Regions from separate parts of the Lacrimispora sp. 38-1 genome, predicted to be linked through region 1. Evidence: a T-box and tRNA genes for the amino acid it is inferred to sense, from the RefSeq annotation. Region 1 holds a T-box; the other holds one or more tRNA genes.
The links. The T-box of region 1 lies ahead of proS (proline--tRNA ligase). A T-box ahead of a tRNA ligase gene usually reads a tRNA of that ligase, here a tRNA-Pro.

Region 1 (7,718 bases):
CTCTTCCCAGGTATGCAGTGCCTGCGGCAATGGTAGTTTTTGGTTATCCCGTTCAGCAGCAATTAGACAGAGTAAAGCCGAAAAGACTAAGACCAGAAGCGGTAGTTTTTGAAAATTCTTACCGCCGGATGGAGCCGGAAAGATTTGAGTCTGAATTAAATAAAGTCACTGACAGGGGCGAAGATTTTGAACGGTGGATCCGGGCCTTCTGCAGCCGCAAATGGAATTGTGATTTCAGCAGAGAGATGAGCCGCTCTGTAAAGGCAATGATGGATCAGTGGGAAAAAGAGGAGCGGCAGACAGATGAAGCTTAATATATTATTTGAAGATGATGAGATTCTTGTGGTGGAAAAACCAGCAGGAATTGAATCTCAGTCGGGAAAGACTTTTGAACCGGATATGGTTAGTGAAATAAAGAAACATATCAACACACTATCCACAAAGAAAGGGGAGCCATATGTAGGAGTTATCCACAGACTGGACAAGCCGGTTGGGGGGATAATGGTCTATGCAAAATCCCAAATAGCCGCTGAGGCTTTAAGCAGACAGGTTTCTGAGCATCAGATGGAGAAAATTTATTATGCAGTTGTTTGTGGAAAACCTGTGGATAACTTTGGCGCCTACGTGGATTATTTGTGGAAAGACGGAAAAAATAATTCTTCCAAAATTGTGGAAAAGGGGATAAAAAGTGCAAAACCTGCAGAGCTGGATTACTGGATTGTGGATTGTATTAATTTGGAAGGCAGAGAACTGAGTCTTCTTAAGATACGGTTGAAGACCGGCCGTCACCACCAGATCCGCGTGCAGATGGCTGGCCATGGCACACCCCTTTGGGGAGACCGTAAATATAATCCTGAATTTCAGGACTCCAAAGCAAAAGGAAATGTTGCCCTGTTTGCTTCTGGACTTACATTTACACATCCTTTATCGAGAAAGAAAATGACTTTTTCCATAAAACCGAATGAAGGCATGTTTCAATATTTTTCCTGGCAGGCTGCATTTTAAAAGGAATTTTTTACTATTTGAGTTTCTGCATATTTTTCGCCGTTTGATCAATAATAATCCTTGTACAAAAGAAGTACAAATCAGAAACAGGTGAGTCCATGGAGAAACCGAGCAGGAAACTGAAGAAAACAATTTTAATATTGGGAGTTACAGGGGCAGTTTATTTAAGCTTTCGATTTTTGCTGCCTCTTGTGATTCCCTTTTTGATTGCATATGTATTTGCACTTTCCCTCCGCCCTTCTGCGCTTTGGATTGAGAGAAAAACAAGGTTTAATTATAAAAAAAGAGTGATATCTCTGCCTCTTGCACTGATCGGAGGAGTAGAAATTTTTCTTTTTATGATTGTGCTTGGAGTATTCCTTTATTTTGCAGGCAGAAAGCTTTTTATGGAAGCAAGGCTGCTGTTAAAAAACCTTCCTCTGATTTTAGACGGTATAAACTCCTGGCTGATGGCAAACTGTTGCTTTGTGGAACGGTTTCTAAAACTCCCGGATGGTTACATGGTGAATGTGGTCAGCGATATATTAACCGGCGGTGAAGCAGCTATAAAAAGCAGGGCAATGCCATTTCTGATGACAAATTCCATGACGGTTTTAAAATGGGTCGTTCAGCTGACTGTCATTCTGGTAATTTTATTGATTGCAACCGTTTTATCCCTTCAGGAGATGGATGATATCCGCACCCGGCGGGATAATTCCATGTTCTGCTATGAGTATGCAATGCTTGGCAACCGCCTGATGACGGTAGGAAGTGCCTGGCTGAAGACTCAGGGAGCCATTATGCTTTTTACGATGATAATCTGCTCTGTCGGGTTGTTTCTTTTGAAAAACCCTTATTTTATTTTGCTGGGAATCATAATCGGATTACTGGATGCCATGCCTATATTTGGTACCGGAACTGTTTTGATACCCTGGGCCCTGATTTCACTGATTGAAAAAAACTGGCTGTCAGGAATAGGCCTCATTATTATTTATATTATCTGCTATTTTGTGAGGGAAATCATGGAAGCAAAAATAATGGGAGGTAAAGTGGGGCTGACGCCTTTGGAAACGCTGGTGTCTATGTATGTAGGACTGCAGCTTTTTGGTATTTTAGGATTTATCCTTGGCCCCATCGGACTTCTGATTATCGAAGATATCGTAGAGCTTTATGGAGGAACGTGCTATAATGACCCAAAGAAAGGCAGGAAAGATGAAAGGGGAGATGCACTATGAATCCGGATCAGCTGATAGAATTTTTAGGAATACTGGAAAAATTAAAATGTAATACCCGCCATAACTGGTCGACAAACGGAAGGCAGGAAAGTGTGGCAGAGCACAGCTGGCGGCTGGCTGTGCTGGCTATGCTGATGGAAGAGGATTTTCCGGAGCTTGATATGAATAAGGTTATACGCATGTGCCTGATTCATGACTGGGGAGAGGCTTTGACGGGAGATATTCCAGCTTTTCTTAAAACGGAGGCAGATGAAAAGACAGAAGCCGGTGCCATTGAGACGCTTTTGGAAAAACTGCCCGGTTCCCTTGCTTCGGGTTATCTGGCAATGTTTAAAGAACTGTCGGATCTTACTTCGGAGGAAGCAATTCTTGTAAAGGCTCTTGATAAGACCGAAACGTTAATACAGCATAATGAAGCAGGTCCCGAAACGTGGCTGCCTCTGGAATACGAGCTTAATTTAACCTATGGGAATGAAGTCTGCGGACATTTTGAAAAGACACAGCAGCTCCGTGACAAAGTAAGAGAGCATACGTTAAAGATAATGGAGAAGGAAGTGAGAGGCCAACGTGAAATATAATACATATGAACAGATAATCAGTGAGATAAAAATGTTGAGAAAAGAACTTCACAGTTGTCCGGAAAAATCGGGAGCGGAGAAGGAAACCATGAAGCGGTTGAAAGAATTTTTAAAAGACCGGACTTCTCTTACCATTGTAGATTGTGATACGTGGTTCTATGCCATACATGAGGAGGAGGGAGCATGGACCAGCAAGGCATTCCGGGCAGACATGGATGCAGTGATGGGGGAGGATAACCGGCTTTTTCATGGCTGCGGACACGACGGACACAGCGCCGTATTAGCGGGATTGTGCCTTCTTCTGGAGGGGAAAAAGACCGGAAGTAATATATATGCTGTTTTTCAGCCGGCAGAGGAAACCGGACAGGGGGCCAAAGTCTGTAGCAGACTTCTGGAGGAAAAGGGAATCCGTGAGATTTATGGATTTCATAATCTTCCCGGGTATCCCGCCGGAAAGGCAGTGGTAATAAAGGGAACCTTTGCATGTGCTTCCAGAGGACTTATTCTCAACTTTGAAGGCAGGCAGTGCCATGCTGCCTATCCGGAGGAGGGAATCAATCCTTCCTGGCTGATCGCTGAGTTAATCAGCAGTCTTCCATCACTGACAGAAAAGGCTGGTTCTCATGGTACAGTGCTTGCAACGATTATAGAAGTGAAGGCAGGGGGAGAAAACTTCGGCGTATCTCCTTCTGACGGGAAGCTGGCAATAACCATTCGCGCAGAACGTCTGTCAGAACTTAACCGGTTTCAGTCTTCCATACTTTCTCTGGCTGAAAAACGTGCGGTTGAGGGCGGATTAAAGTTTCAGTACCAGATTCTTGATGAATTCCCGGATACATACAACGAAACTGATATGGCTGAGGCCTGTAAACGAAGATTTGAGGAAAACAAAGTTCCTTATCTGGAAGAAAATGTGCCGTTTCGGTGGTCTGAAGACTTTGGCTGGTATTTAATGAAATCTCCCGGTATGTTTTTCGGTGTGGGAGCAGGAGAGGACTGTCCGGGTCTTCATACAGCTGCCTATGAATTCCCGGATGGAATTACGGAAGCTGCTGTACGGGCTTTTGCGGCACTTTTGTAGGAAATGTCTGGGAAAATGAATTGTCCGCCTCTTGACAAACATTTATAAATAACGTAAAATCAACCATACGATCTATAAAAACAATAGTAAATACGACGTTGAAGAGGATTAATAAGTGATGATGTATTCCAGAGAGAAGGCCCTTAGCTGAAAAGCCTTTATACCACTCATGACCCAACCTGCCTCGGAGTCCCGCAGTAAACTGCGGCGCTTGTCCGGCGTTATCGGATTAAAAGTGAGCCGCATGAAAGCAGCGGCTAAATTGGGTGGCACCGCCGAGCTGTTCGGTCCCTTTTCTAGGGATTGGATGGCTCTTTTTGTATCCCTCTATGCCCAAAGGACATGGGCAGGAATAATGAAATACCCTTCGGGTATCCCTTTATGCCCAAAAAACGTGGGCAGGAATAATGAAATACCCTTCGGGTATCCCTTTATGCCCAAAAAACATGGGCAGGAATAATGAAAGGAGTTTTATCATGGCTAAGGACAAGAAATTAGTAGAAGCGATCACATCCATGGATGTTGATTTCGCACAGTGGTACACAGATGTAGTTAAAAAAGCAGAATTAATCGATTACTCCAGTGTAAAAGGCTGTATGGTGATTAAACCTGCAGGCTATGCTATCTGGGAGAACATTCAGAAGGAGCTGGACTCCAGATTCAAGGAGACGGGCGTGGAGAATGTATATATGCCTATGTTCATTCCGGAAAGTTTATTAGAAAAGGAAAAAGACCATGTGGAAGGATTTGCTCCGGAAGTAGCATGGGTAACCCATGGCGGACTTGAGCCATTGCAGGAAAGGCTCTGTGTAAGACCTACATCTGAAACTTTATTCTGTGATTTTTATTCCAGAGAGATTCAGTCTTACCGGGATCTTCCCAAGGTTTATAACCAGTGGTGCTCCGTAGTACGCTGGGAAAAGACAACCAGGCCATTTCTTCGTTCCAGAGAGTTCTTATGGCAGGAAGGCCACACGGCCCATGCCACAGCTGAAGAAGCAGCTGAAAGAACAGAAATGATGCTTAACTTATATGCAGATTTCTGCGAAGAAGTGCTTGCAATGCCAGTTATTCGCGGTCAGAAAACGGATAAGGAGAAATTTGCCGGAGCAGAAGCTACTTATACCATCGAGGCTCTGATGCATGATGGAAAAGCACTTCAGTCCGGAACCAGCCATAACTTCGGAAGCGGATTTGCAAAGGCTTTTGAAATCCAGTATTCTGATAAGGAGAATAAGCTTCAGTACGTACACCAGACCTCTTGGGGACTAAGTACCAGACTGATCGGCGGCATTATTATGGTTCATGGAGATGATAACGGGCTTGTGCTTCCTCCAAGAATTGCTCCGGTTCAGGTAATGATCGTTCCTGTGCAGCAGCAGAAGGAAGGCGTTCTGGAGAAAGCATATGAATTAAAGAAAGTTCTTTCTAATTATAAGGTAAAAGTAGATGATTCTGATAAGAGTCCAGGCTGGAAGTTCAGCGAATCCGAGATGCGTGGAATTCCGGTGCGTGTTGAGATCGGACCGAGAGATATTGCTGAAAATCAGGCTGTTCTTGTCCGCCGCGATACTCATGAAAAATTAACAGTATCCTTAGATGAATTAAATGAAAAAGTAGGAGAGCTTTTAAGCTCCATTCAAAGCGACATGCTTGACCGTGCCCGTGCCCACCGGGATGCCCATACCTATGAGGCTGTGGATATGAACACCTTTGTGAAAACCGTGGAAGAAAAGCCAGGCTTTGTAAAAGCTATGTGGTGCGGATGCCAGGAATGCGAGGATAAGATCAAGGAGCTTACAGGCGCAACATCAAGATGTATGCCATTTAAGCAGGACCATCTGTCCGATACCTGTATTTGCTGCGGCAAGCCGGCAGTTAAGATGGTTTACTGGGGCAGAGCATATTAATCAGGAAATAAGAGATGCAGGAGGGAATGCAGTGATAACAATTCAGGTACCAGATGCAGCAGGAAAGATCATAAAACAACTGAATACCCATGGATTTGAAGCCTATGCGGTGGGTGGATGTGTAAGGGACAGCCTGCTTGGACGGGTACCAAAGGACTGGGACATCACCACCTCGGCAAAACCAGAACAGGTAAAGCAAATTTTTTCAAGAACGGTCGATACTGGAATTTTGCACGGTACAGTAACCGTGCTGATGGAGCATGAAGCCTATGAAGTGACGACCTACCGCATTGATGGAGAATATGAGGATGGCAGGCACCCAAAGTCTGTGGAATTTACCGGAAATCTGCTGGAAGATTTAAAACGGAGGGATTTTACTATCAATGCAATGGCATACAGTGACAGAGATGGGCTGGTAGATGCTTTCGGCGGAGCTATGGATTTAAGCGCCGGGATCATTCGCTGTGTGGGAAATCCCATGGACCGGTTTCATGAAGATGCTTTAAGGATTCTGCGGGCAATCCGTTTTTCTGCACAGCTTGGATTTCACATTGAAGAAGAAACGAATAAAGCCATTACTGCCATCGCACCGAATATGGAAAAAGTCAGTAAGGAGAGGATTGCTGTGGAACTGACAAAGCTCCTTCTTTCTGACTATCCGGAACAGATGAAGGCTGTATTTGAAAGCGGAATTGCGCCTTACGTTTCGGAACATTTTTCCACTGCAGAAAGAGGACTTTTTGAACTTGAAAAGCTTAAGCGGCTGCCTTCCAGCAAGCATGTACGCTGGTCAGGATTCTTACGTTTCTTAGACCAGAAGGAGGCAGCAGAAATTCTAAAGGAACTGAAGCTGGATAATGATACCACGGATCAGGTCAGAATCTTAACCGGTCTTTGGAAGACGGAAATTCCCGCTTTAAAACCGGAAATCAGAAAGGTTATGAGCAGGATTAAGATTTCCTTATTTGAGGATCTTTTAAGCTTTCAGAATGTATTCTTAAACGGTCCTTATCTGGAACAGTTAAAAACAGTCAGACAGTATGCCGGGGAAATCATCAATGACGGAGATTGCATTCACTTAAAGGATATGGCAGTCACCGGAAGAGATTTGATGGAAGCAGGAATAAAACCCGGTCCTAAAATGGGGGAAATCCTGGAATCATTATTTGACGAAGTTATAAAAAATCCGGAAAATAACAACCGTGAGTATCTTCTGAATTATTCTAAAGATCTCCCTTGAAAACATGCCCAGGCATGGATAACTTTCCCCTGGAGTTTGCATATTTTTTTCCGCCCCTTCATACCCTAGAAGTAGCTGATTAGCTAAGAGTTGGAGGGGTGGTTGTGAACGAGAAATACACAGAGGTGCTTTCGCAGTATGAGCTTGATATTCTGGATGTGAAACGCGGCCGGGGCGCCTGGCTGTGTGAAACAGATCAGGGGCTTAAGCTGCTGAGGGAATATAAAGGAACTATAAAGCGCCTGGAATTTGAAGATCAGGTATTTTTACAACTGGAAGAAACCGGCCATTTGAGTGTGGATCGCTACGTCAGAAACAAAGAAGGTGAAATTCTCTCCAGTGCCGAGGATGGGACCCGGTGGATCGTTAAAAACTGGTATTCGGACCGGGAATGTAATTTAAAGGATAGCAAAGAGGTGCTTTGCGCCATTGAACGGATTGCTTTATTACATAAAATGCTTCGTAAGGTAAAGTTTAAAGAGGAATGGAACTTAGGGTCCATTCTGGTGCAGCAGCCGGCTGAAGAGATGGAGCGTCACAACAGGGAACTGATACGGGCAAGAAGTTTTATCCGCAGTAAAAGAAAGAAGTCTGAGTTTGAACTATGTGTCATGGGGAATTATGACGTATTTTTTGATCAGGCTATGGAAGCCTGTAAAGGACTTGCAGGCTTTTGTGAGGAAAGCGGGA
Region 2 (7,718 bases), on a different contig from region 1:
ATGTTATATAGTATGCTGCGGGGGGCGTTGTATTCGTTTCAATAAGTAAAAACACCGGAATCAGATAAACTTACAGCCATTTTCCAGCAAAGCCCTTTTTACGTCACTTAATTTTTCTTCTTTTAAAAATATATAATCAGTATCATAAGTAGCCACAACTAAAATACAGGTCTTCTCATCGGCTATAATTTTGGATAAAAATGCAATCATGCCGTATTTTTCAAATGATGCATCCTCCGCAATCCGAAAACAGGTCCAGCCATGTTCTGCGGTTATATTTATATTGGGTACATGGTTCGTTTCGCATATCACCGATAACTCGTTATCAGTCTTACTGATAAATGTGAAATCATGTTCTAATAGGTCCGCACTTACCTCGTTTACTTTGCATACTGAAAATTTCCTGTCAATGATCTGTAAATCCATTTTATTTCCTCCTCATAAAAAAAGGTCCAGAATATCACACCTTCAATGGCCTAACGGTATGAAATCTGAACGCTTGTGTTGTACTTTACCCGGCGGCAAAGTTTGCGTGTATAAATATGAATTTGATTGTATTTAATTTACTACAATTTTATTATAAGGTCAAGTACTTTTATCTTTTCAGGATTACGCAAAAAAGAGAGCAGCATACGCTGAGAATATAAAATTGATGGTTTGAATAAAAAAATTACCTCTAATATTTTTGGAGAATTTGTAGATAATAAATTTTGATTAAAATAATTGGAGGTAACGGATATGTTAACAATGGAAACCAAGAAGAATCAATCGTGTATTGACGCATGTGCAAAATGTGCACAGGCATGTTATGAATGTTTTCATGCATGTTTAAATGAGCCTGATTTAAATGAAAGAAAGAACTGTGTCAGTATGTTGGTTGAATGTGCAATGATGTGTCAGATGTCAGTGTCTATGATGTCGATGAACGGACAATACTCGAAAGAGCATTGTGGAATTTGTGCAATGATTTGTGATAGCTGCGCAAGAGAGTGTAATATGTTTAAGGATCAGCACTGCAAAGACTGTGCAAAAGAATGCCAGACATGTGCAGATGAGTGTAGAAAAATGTCTGGAATGTAAGTTTTATTAATATTAAACTGCCAACTGTCAACAAAGTTGGCAGCTTTTTATTATGGGATGTGACCTTTTATAATAGAAAGGTAATTTTATTTTCTTGGTTACAAACAGAGACGGTCAATCCCGTCTTTTTTTTTATCCAATATGACAGTTATCCACGGTAATGTGGAAATAATTGTGGATAGATTGTTAATGTCTGAAAATACGACATAAAACTACAAATTATTACAGTATAATTACTATAAGACTTAAAATAAAAAAACCAGTAAGTACAAGAAATTCCTGTACTTACCAGTTTTTACTGAAAATGATGTAGGAAAAATAATGAATGCGGCTGTGTGGACACGACAACCGATATGCAAGACAGATTGTTAAATCTACTAGAAAGTCATATAAACTGAAATTTTAATTAAAAAACGTACCCTGTAAGCAGAATAGCAGGGTACGTGTAAGAATAAAATCACTTCATTTGCTTCCAGTATTTATGCAGAAAAGCATATGTAATTAAACAATTACCCAATCCCAAGAACGCCATTGGGGTTTTTAGTACAATAAGGTCTATTATGAGACGCGCGACAGCTACGAAAACAATCAAGTAAAATGCTATTCGCTTTTTACTTAAGAGCAGCCAAATGTAGAATATCACAGTAGCAATACATGCGACAGCTACGCTGTAATTAGCATAAATTAAATTTGTTAAAGAACTAAAAATACTACCTAAAATACTGATTACGCACCATATTTTAATGCCTAATCCAAATTTTAAAACATTTTCATTTTCCATACTTATACCTACCCTTTAAATATTTTGAAATAATACATTTAGATTATCGGATTTAATTAAAGGTATCTTAAGCAGGTTAAGAGAAAATTCCAGAGGAGTGATACATCGAGAAAATCATCAAAAGACTGCAGAGCAGACAGAGCAAGCGTAAACAGCCGTATACAGGCGAAGGCGGATGCAGCTATAAAAGCACCGCCGGTTATGACCCATTCAGGACAATGCCAGCTTATACATACACGAGCCTGTGTCCGGATACGAAGCGCAGGATGCCTCCCGCAAGGAAGAAGGTGCAGCATGAAGCTTTTAGATAAACAGATAGTCACTGTCCAGGTTTATGCAGGTAGGAAGTTTGAGACTATGATCGGCAGCAATGACGGTCTGATCGGGATCCTGATAAACAGTGGTGAATACATATGGGCTCCTATGGATTCTTCAATAGCCAACGTAACCAGCAAAGGAAAAGTTACAGCGCTGAGCAAAGGATTGGTCTTAATTAGTGAAAAGGATGCAGACGGAAATATATTTCCAATATTAGAATCCGGGATAATACAAAAGGCAGGTATCCGACATTATGGACCTGCCTTAAATATAGTGAATTATATCATTTTCAGATAGTAGTTTCGTGTGATATCGTGTTGTATTTATGGGTATATCCATGCTTTATTAAGCAAATTATTGTAGACCTCAAAATAGAAAAACCCCAGTATTTACAAGGAATTCTCGTAATTACCAGGGTTCAAAAATAATGGAGACAACAGGACTCGAACCTGCGACCCTCTACACGTCAAGCAGATGCTCTCCCAGCTGAGCTATGTCTCCATACATTTATCAGTAAACCAAAAGCACCGGTTTCCTGTCTGCTTGGAAAGCCGGTACTGATATCGCAATTGTCAATCGGAGTAACAGGATTTGAACCTGCGACCTCTCGGCCCCCAGCCGAGCGCGCTACCAAGCTACGCCATACTCCGTTTCCTGACACTCAGACATTATAGCAGAAAATTTCCAATTGGTAAAGCATATTTGTTGAAAAAATTCAAAATTTAATATATGATGGAACAGACAAGACTAATCAGGAAGAAAAAAAGGTGAAAATAGATGAAACCAATCGTTAGCTTTGATGTAGACATGACGCTGCTTGATCATAAAGACTGGTCGATTCCTGCAAGTGCGATGGAGACAATCGAAAAACTGAGAGAAAATTACACCATAGTGCTGGCAACCGGAAGAGACATGGATTCCATATTCAGTACTGCAATACGGGACCAGGTACGGCCGGAGGCAATTATTCATCTTAATGGAACCAAGGTGACTGTGGGAGAGACTGTTATATATGAGCACACCTTTGATAAAAATCTTTTAAAGCAGATTCTTTCCTATGCAAAGAGCACACCCTACAGTGTTGGTACTACCGTAGGGGAATATGACTATTATGTAAACCCGGAGGCAGTGGCGGAACACGACAGAAAGCTATGGGGAGAATGCCGAAGAAACTTTGCAGATGCCGAAAAGCTTGTACAGCTTGATGTGAGAACCATGGCTTTCATCGGAGATGAAGATGGTGCAAAAAAGATGGAGGAGGAATTCCCGGAGATCCACGTTCATATGTTTGCGGATAAGAAAGGTGCAGATGTAGTGGAACGAAAGGCATCAAAAGCAGTGGGGCTTGCCAGACTCTGCGAATATTATAAGATTCCTCTTTCAAGGACGGTGGCATTTGGAGACAGCATGAATGATTATGATATTGTGAAGGCAGCAGGAATCGGAATTGCCATGGGCAATGCAATGGAAGAGCTGAAGAGAGCAGCCGATTATATTACAGATCCCATCGACCAGGATGGAATTAAGAACGCCTGCCTTCATTTTAAAATGATCCGGCAGGAGGAGATTTAATGGCGATACATTTTGATATCATAATTATAGGAGGAGGACCGGGCGGGTATACTGCTGCATTAAAAGCTGCTTCATTGGGATTTAAGACGGCAATTGTGGAAAAGGAAAAGCTGGGGGGAACCTGCGTGAACAAAGGCTGTATTCCCACAAAATCGCTTCTTCATGCCGCCAGTAAATTTAAAGAACTGCAAAACTGTGATGAGTTTGGTGTATCTACGGATTTTATTTCCTTTGATTTTAAGAAAATGCAGCTATATAAGAAAAGTTCAGTAAAATCTTACCGAAAGGGCATTACAGACCTGATTGAAGCAGAAAATATTACAGTACTTACCGGAACAGCAGTCATTAGAAGAAATAAAACGGTGGAAGTCAATGGTCCGGAAGGAAAGGATTACTATACAGCAGAGCATCTCATCATAGCAACAGGAGCGAAATGCGTAATTCCCGATTTCCCCGGTGCAGATCTGCCGGGAGTATTGACCAGTGAGCGTCTGTTGGCGTCGGATACCTGGAATTATGACCGGCTTCTCGTAATTGGAGGAGGGGTTATCGGTGTGGAATTCGCAACCATTTTCAGTGCACTTTGTTCCAATGTGACGATTCTGGAACGGAAAGCCCATCTGCTTGGACCTATGGATTCTGAAGTGTCCCAGGCGCTGGAAGAAGAGCTGAAGCAAAGAGGAATTACAGTTCACTGCATGGTGAATATTAAGAAAATCAGGGAAGAGGAAGATCACGGGCTGTCCTGCGTTTTTGAGATGGATGGACAAGAGCAGACCATTCGTACAGGACAGATTCTGATTGCAGCAGGAAGAGAGCCCTGCCTGGATGGCCTTCTGGGGGAAGATGTAAGTCTTAAGATGGAACATGGCCGTTTAAAGGTGAATTCAGAATTTGAGACCAGTGAACCCGGTATTTATGCCATAGGAGACGTGGCGTCGGATATCCTGCTGGCACATGTTGCCGCTGCACAGGGAACCTATGTGGTGGAAAAGATCGCAGGAGCGGAGCATACCATCCGGCTTTCTGTTGTGCCGAACGGAATGTTTGTGAAACTGCCGGTAGTTCCCAGCTGCATTTATACAGAACCTGAGATAGCATCTGTGGGAATTACCCGGGAATCAGCTGTGGCAAACAATATGAATGTGCGATGCGGTCACTATTCCATGAGTGGAAACGGGAAATCCATTATCACCAGCAGGCAGAACGGATTTGTTCATCTGGTATTTGAAGAATATTCCGGTACACTGGTTGGAGCCCAGATTGTCTGCCCCAGAGCAACAGACATGATCAGCGAGATGGCAACTGCAATTGCCAACGGATTGACGGCGAGTCAGCTTCGGCTGGCCATGCGTGCCCATCCCACATACAGCGAGGGCATCACAGAAGCCATAGAAAATTATTTTGAAACCAAAGGAGAAGCAGGCAATGATAAGTGAGAGACTGAAACAGTTAAGAGACTTAATGGCAGAGCGCCATATTGACGCCTATATGATTCCAACCTCTGATTTTCATGAATCAGAGTATGTCGGAGAGTATTTTAAAGCCAGAGAATTTATGACAGGCTTTACCGGCTCGGCAGGAACCGCAGTGATTACAAAGGACGAAGCAGGTCTGTGGACAGACGGAAGATATTTTGTTCAGGCTGGAATGCAGCTTTCCGGCACCGGCGTGGAACTTAGAAAGATGGGATACCCGGGAGTCCCTGATATCCTGGATTATTTAGAGGCAGTACTGCCAATAGGCGGCAAACTGGGCTTTGACGGGCGTGTTGTAAACTGCCGCCAGGGACAGGATTTTGAAGAGAAACTGGCAGATAAGCATGTGACTCTGGCCTATGAAGAGGACCTTGTGGATCAGATCTGGGAGCAGCGCCCTGAATTGTCAAAAGAGCCGGTCTGGATTCTTGAAGAAAAGTTTGCCGGTAAATCAGCAGCTGAGAAAATCAGCGATTTAAGAGAAGAAATGAAAAAAGAAAAGGCAACCGTTCATATCCTTACCACACTGGACGATATTGTCTGGCTTTTAAATATCAGAGGAAATGATGTGAGCTGTAATCCGGTTGTTCTTTCCTATGGATTGGTAACGATGGAACGTTTTTACCTGTTCATTAACGAAGAAGTGTTAAATGATCAGGTAAAAGCCTATTTAAAAGACTTATCCGTTACGGTCTGCCCCTATAATGACATCTATGTTTCTGTCAGCCAGCTGAGAGATCAGAGGATTCTTCTGGAGACAGGCAGAACCAATTATGCCATTGTAAAAGGCATCGATTCTTCTAACCGTATCATTGACCGTATGAATCCGACTGTACTTGCAAAAGCCATGAAGAATCCTGTTGAAGTGGAAAACATGAGAAAAGCCCATGTAAAAGACGGAGCAGCCATGGTGAAATTTATATACTGGCTGAAGCAGAATGTGGGAAAGGAAACAATCACAGAGGTCAGCGCCCAGGAATACTTAGATAACCTCCGTTGTGAGCAGGAAGGGAATCTGGGAATCAGCTTTGATACCATCTCTGCTTACGGCGCCAATGCCGCCATGTGTCATTATAAAGCAACTTTGGAAAGCAATGCGGAGATTAAACCAAGAGGCCTTTATCTGGTTGATTCCGGCGGCCAGTACTATGAGGGAACCACTGACGTAACAAGAACCGTTGCGGTGGGACCGCTGACCAAAGAGGAGCGGGAGCATTTTACACTCACAGTCATCAGTATGCTCCGCCTGGCAGCCGTAAAGTTCCTCCATGGCTGCAGAGGGCTGACGCTGGACTATGTTGCCAGAGAGCCGTTCTGGAGCCGTGGAATCAATTTTGATCACGGTACCGGGCATGGAGTCGGATTTCTGCTCAATGTTCATGAGCGTCCCAACGGAATCCGCTGGCGTATGGTACCGGAGCGTCAGGATAACTGTATACTGGAAGAAGGAATGGTCACTTCCGATGAGCCGGGAGTTTATATTGAGGGAAGCCACGGAGTGAGAACTGAAAACCTGATCGTATGTAAAAAAGCGGAGTTAAATGAGTACGGCCAGTTTATGGAATTTGAATTTCTCACCATGGTCCCCATCGATCTGGAGGCACTGGATCCATCACTTATGACAGAGCGGGATAAAACACTTTTAAATGATTACCATAAAGCTGTTTATGATGCGGTGGTACCTCACCTTACAGAGGAAGAAGCGCTTTGGCTGAAAGAACAGACAAGAGCAATATAAAAAACAGGCAGGACCTTATTGATTAAGGTTCTGCCTGTTTTTTACTGCCTGTTTTCGCCCTGAGCCGCAGTAAAATTGGAAAAACTGCTTCCAGATCTTCGTGGCTTAATTCTTTCATAATCGCGGCGGCCTCCCAGAAAAGAGCCTGCTCTTTTTTTTCTGTATTAAAAAACTCAATGGGAGTAATTTCAAGATAATCACAGATTTCGAAAAACTGTTTCATGGAAGGCATAGAACGTCCCGAAGAGATTCCCTGTATATAGCTTTTATTCTTCCCCAGATCTAAGCTCATCTGATATTCTGAAATATTTTTCTTCAGGCGGAGTTCTGTGATTCGGTTCCTGACAAATTGTTCATCCAACATTATCACCTCTTGGTTTATCATAAAGGATATTCTAACCAGACATTACGTATTATATGCGTAATAATGCTCCAAAAACAAGTTGCATATACGGGTAAAAAGCGTTATCATGTATGATATACGAATAGAAAAGACGGGAAATAAAGGATTCCATGAGGTACAGGGGGAAGTATCATGACAGGAAATTCAGAAAGACAATTAGAAAGTGAGAGTAAGGGAATCGGACAGGAGTCTTTCCGTTTCAGCCAGACAGAACAGCTGTACGGGAATATGAGTTTTTTTACTGACACTGTATTGTTCGAGTATTCCTATCCGGAAAAGCGGCTGTGTCTTTCGGCTAATGCGAAAGGTCATATTAATTTACAGGCATTTGAACGCTTTTTTTCAAAG

Region 2: it encodes a tRNA-Pro, which carries the amino acid that the T-box ahead of proS (proline--tRNA ligase) is inferred to sense. The anticodon was not compared.

What each region holds. Positions count from the first base shown of each region.
Region 1 is NZ_JBANEW010000095.1:15,968-23,685, forward strand. It holds gene V7D18_RS23785 (nitroreductase family protein) at 1-314, shown strand, start outside; gene V7D18_RS23790 (RluA family pseudouridine synthase) at 304-1,005, shown strand; gene V7D18_RS23795 (AI-2E family transporter) at 1,104-2,219, shown strand; gene V7D18_RS23800 (HD domain-containing protein) at 2,216-2,797, shown strand; gene V7D18_RS23805 (M20 metallopeptidase family protein) at 2,787-3,878, shown strand; T-box leader at 3,968-4,174, shown strand; gene proS (proline--tRNA ligase) at 4,355-5,788, shown strand; gene V7D18_RS23815 (CCA tRNA nucleotidyltransferase) at 5,823-7,028, shown strand; gene V7D18_RS23820 (spore coat protein CotS) at 7,133-7,718, shown strand, end outside.
Region 2 is NZ_JBANEW010000083.1:46,243-53,960, reverse strand. It holds gene V7D18_RS23305 (ACT domain-containing protein) at 61-426, opposite strand; gene V7D18_RS23300 (four-helix bundle copper-binding protein) at 739-1,080, shown strand; gene V7D18_RS23295 (hypothetical protein) at 2,156-2,476, shown strand; tRNA gene V7D18_RS23290 (tRNA-Val) at 2,608-2,680, opposite strand; tRNA gene V7D18_RS23285 (tRNA-Pro) at 2,756-2,829, opposite strand; gene V7D18_RS23280 (Cof-type HAD-IIB family hydrolase) at 2,957-3,751, shown strand; gene lpdA (dihydrolipoyl dehydrogenase) at 3,751-5,190, shown strand; gene V7D18_RS23270 (aminopeptidase P family protein) at 5,180-6,967, shown strand; gene V7D18_RS23265 (helix-turn-helix domain-containing protein) at 6,990-7,331, opposite strand; gene V7D18_RS23260 (GGDEF domain-containing protein) at 7,503-7,718, shown strand, end outside.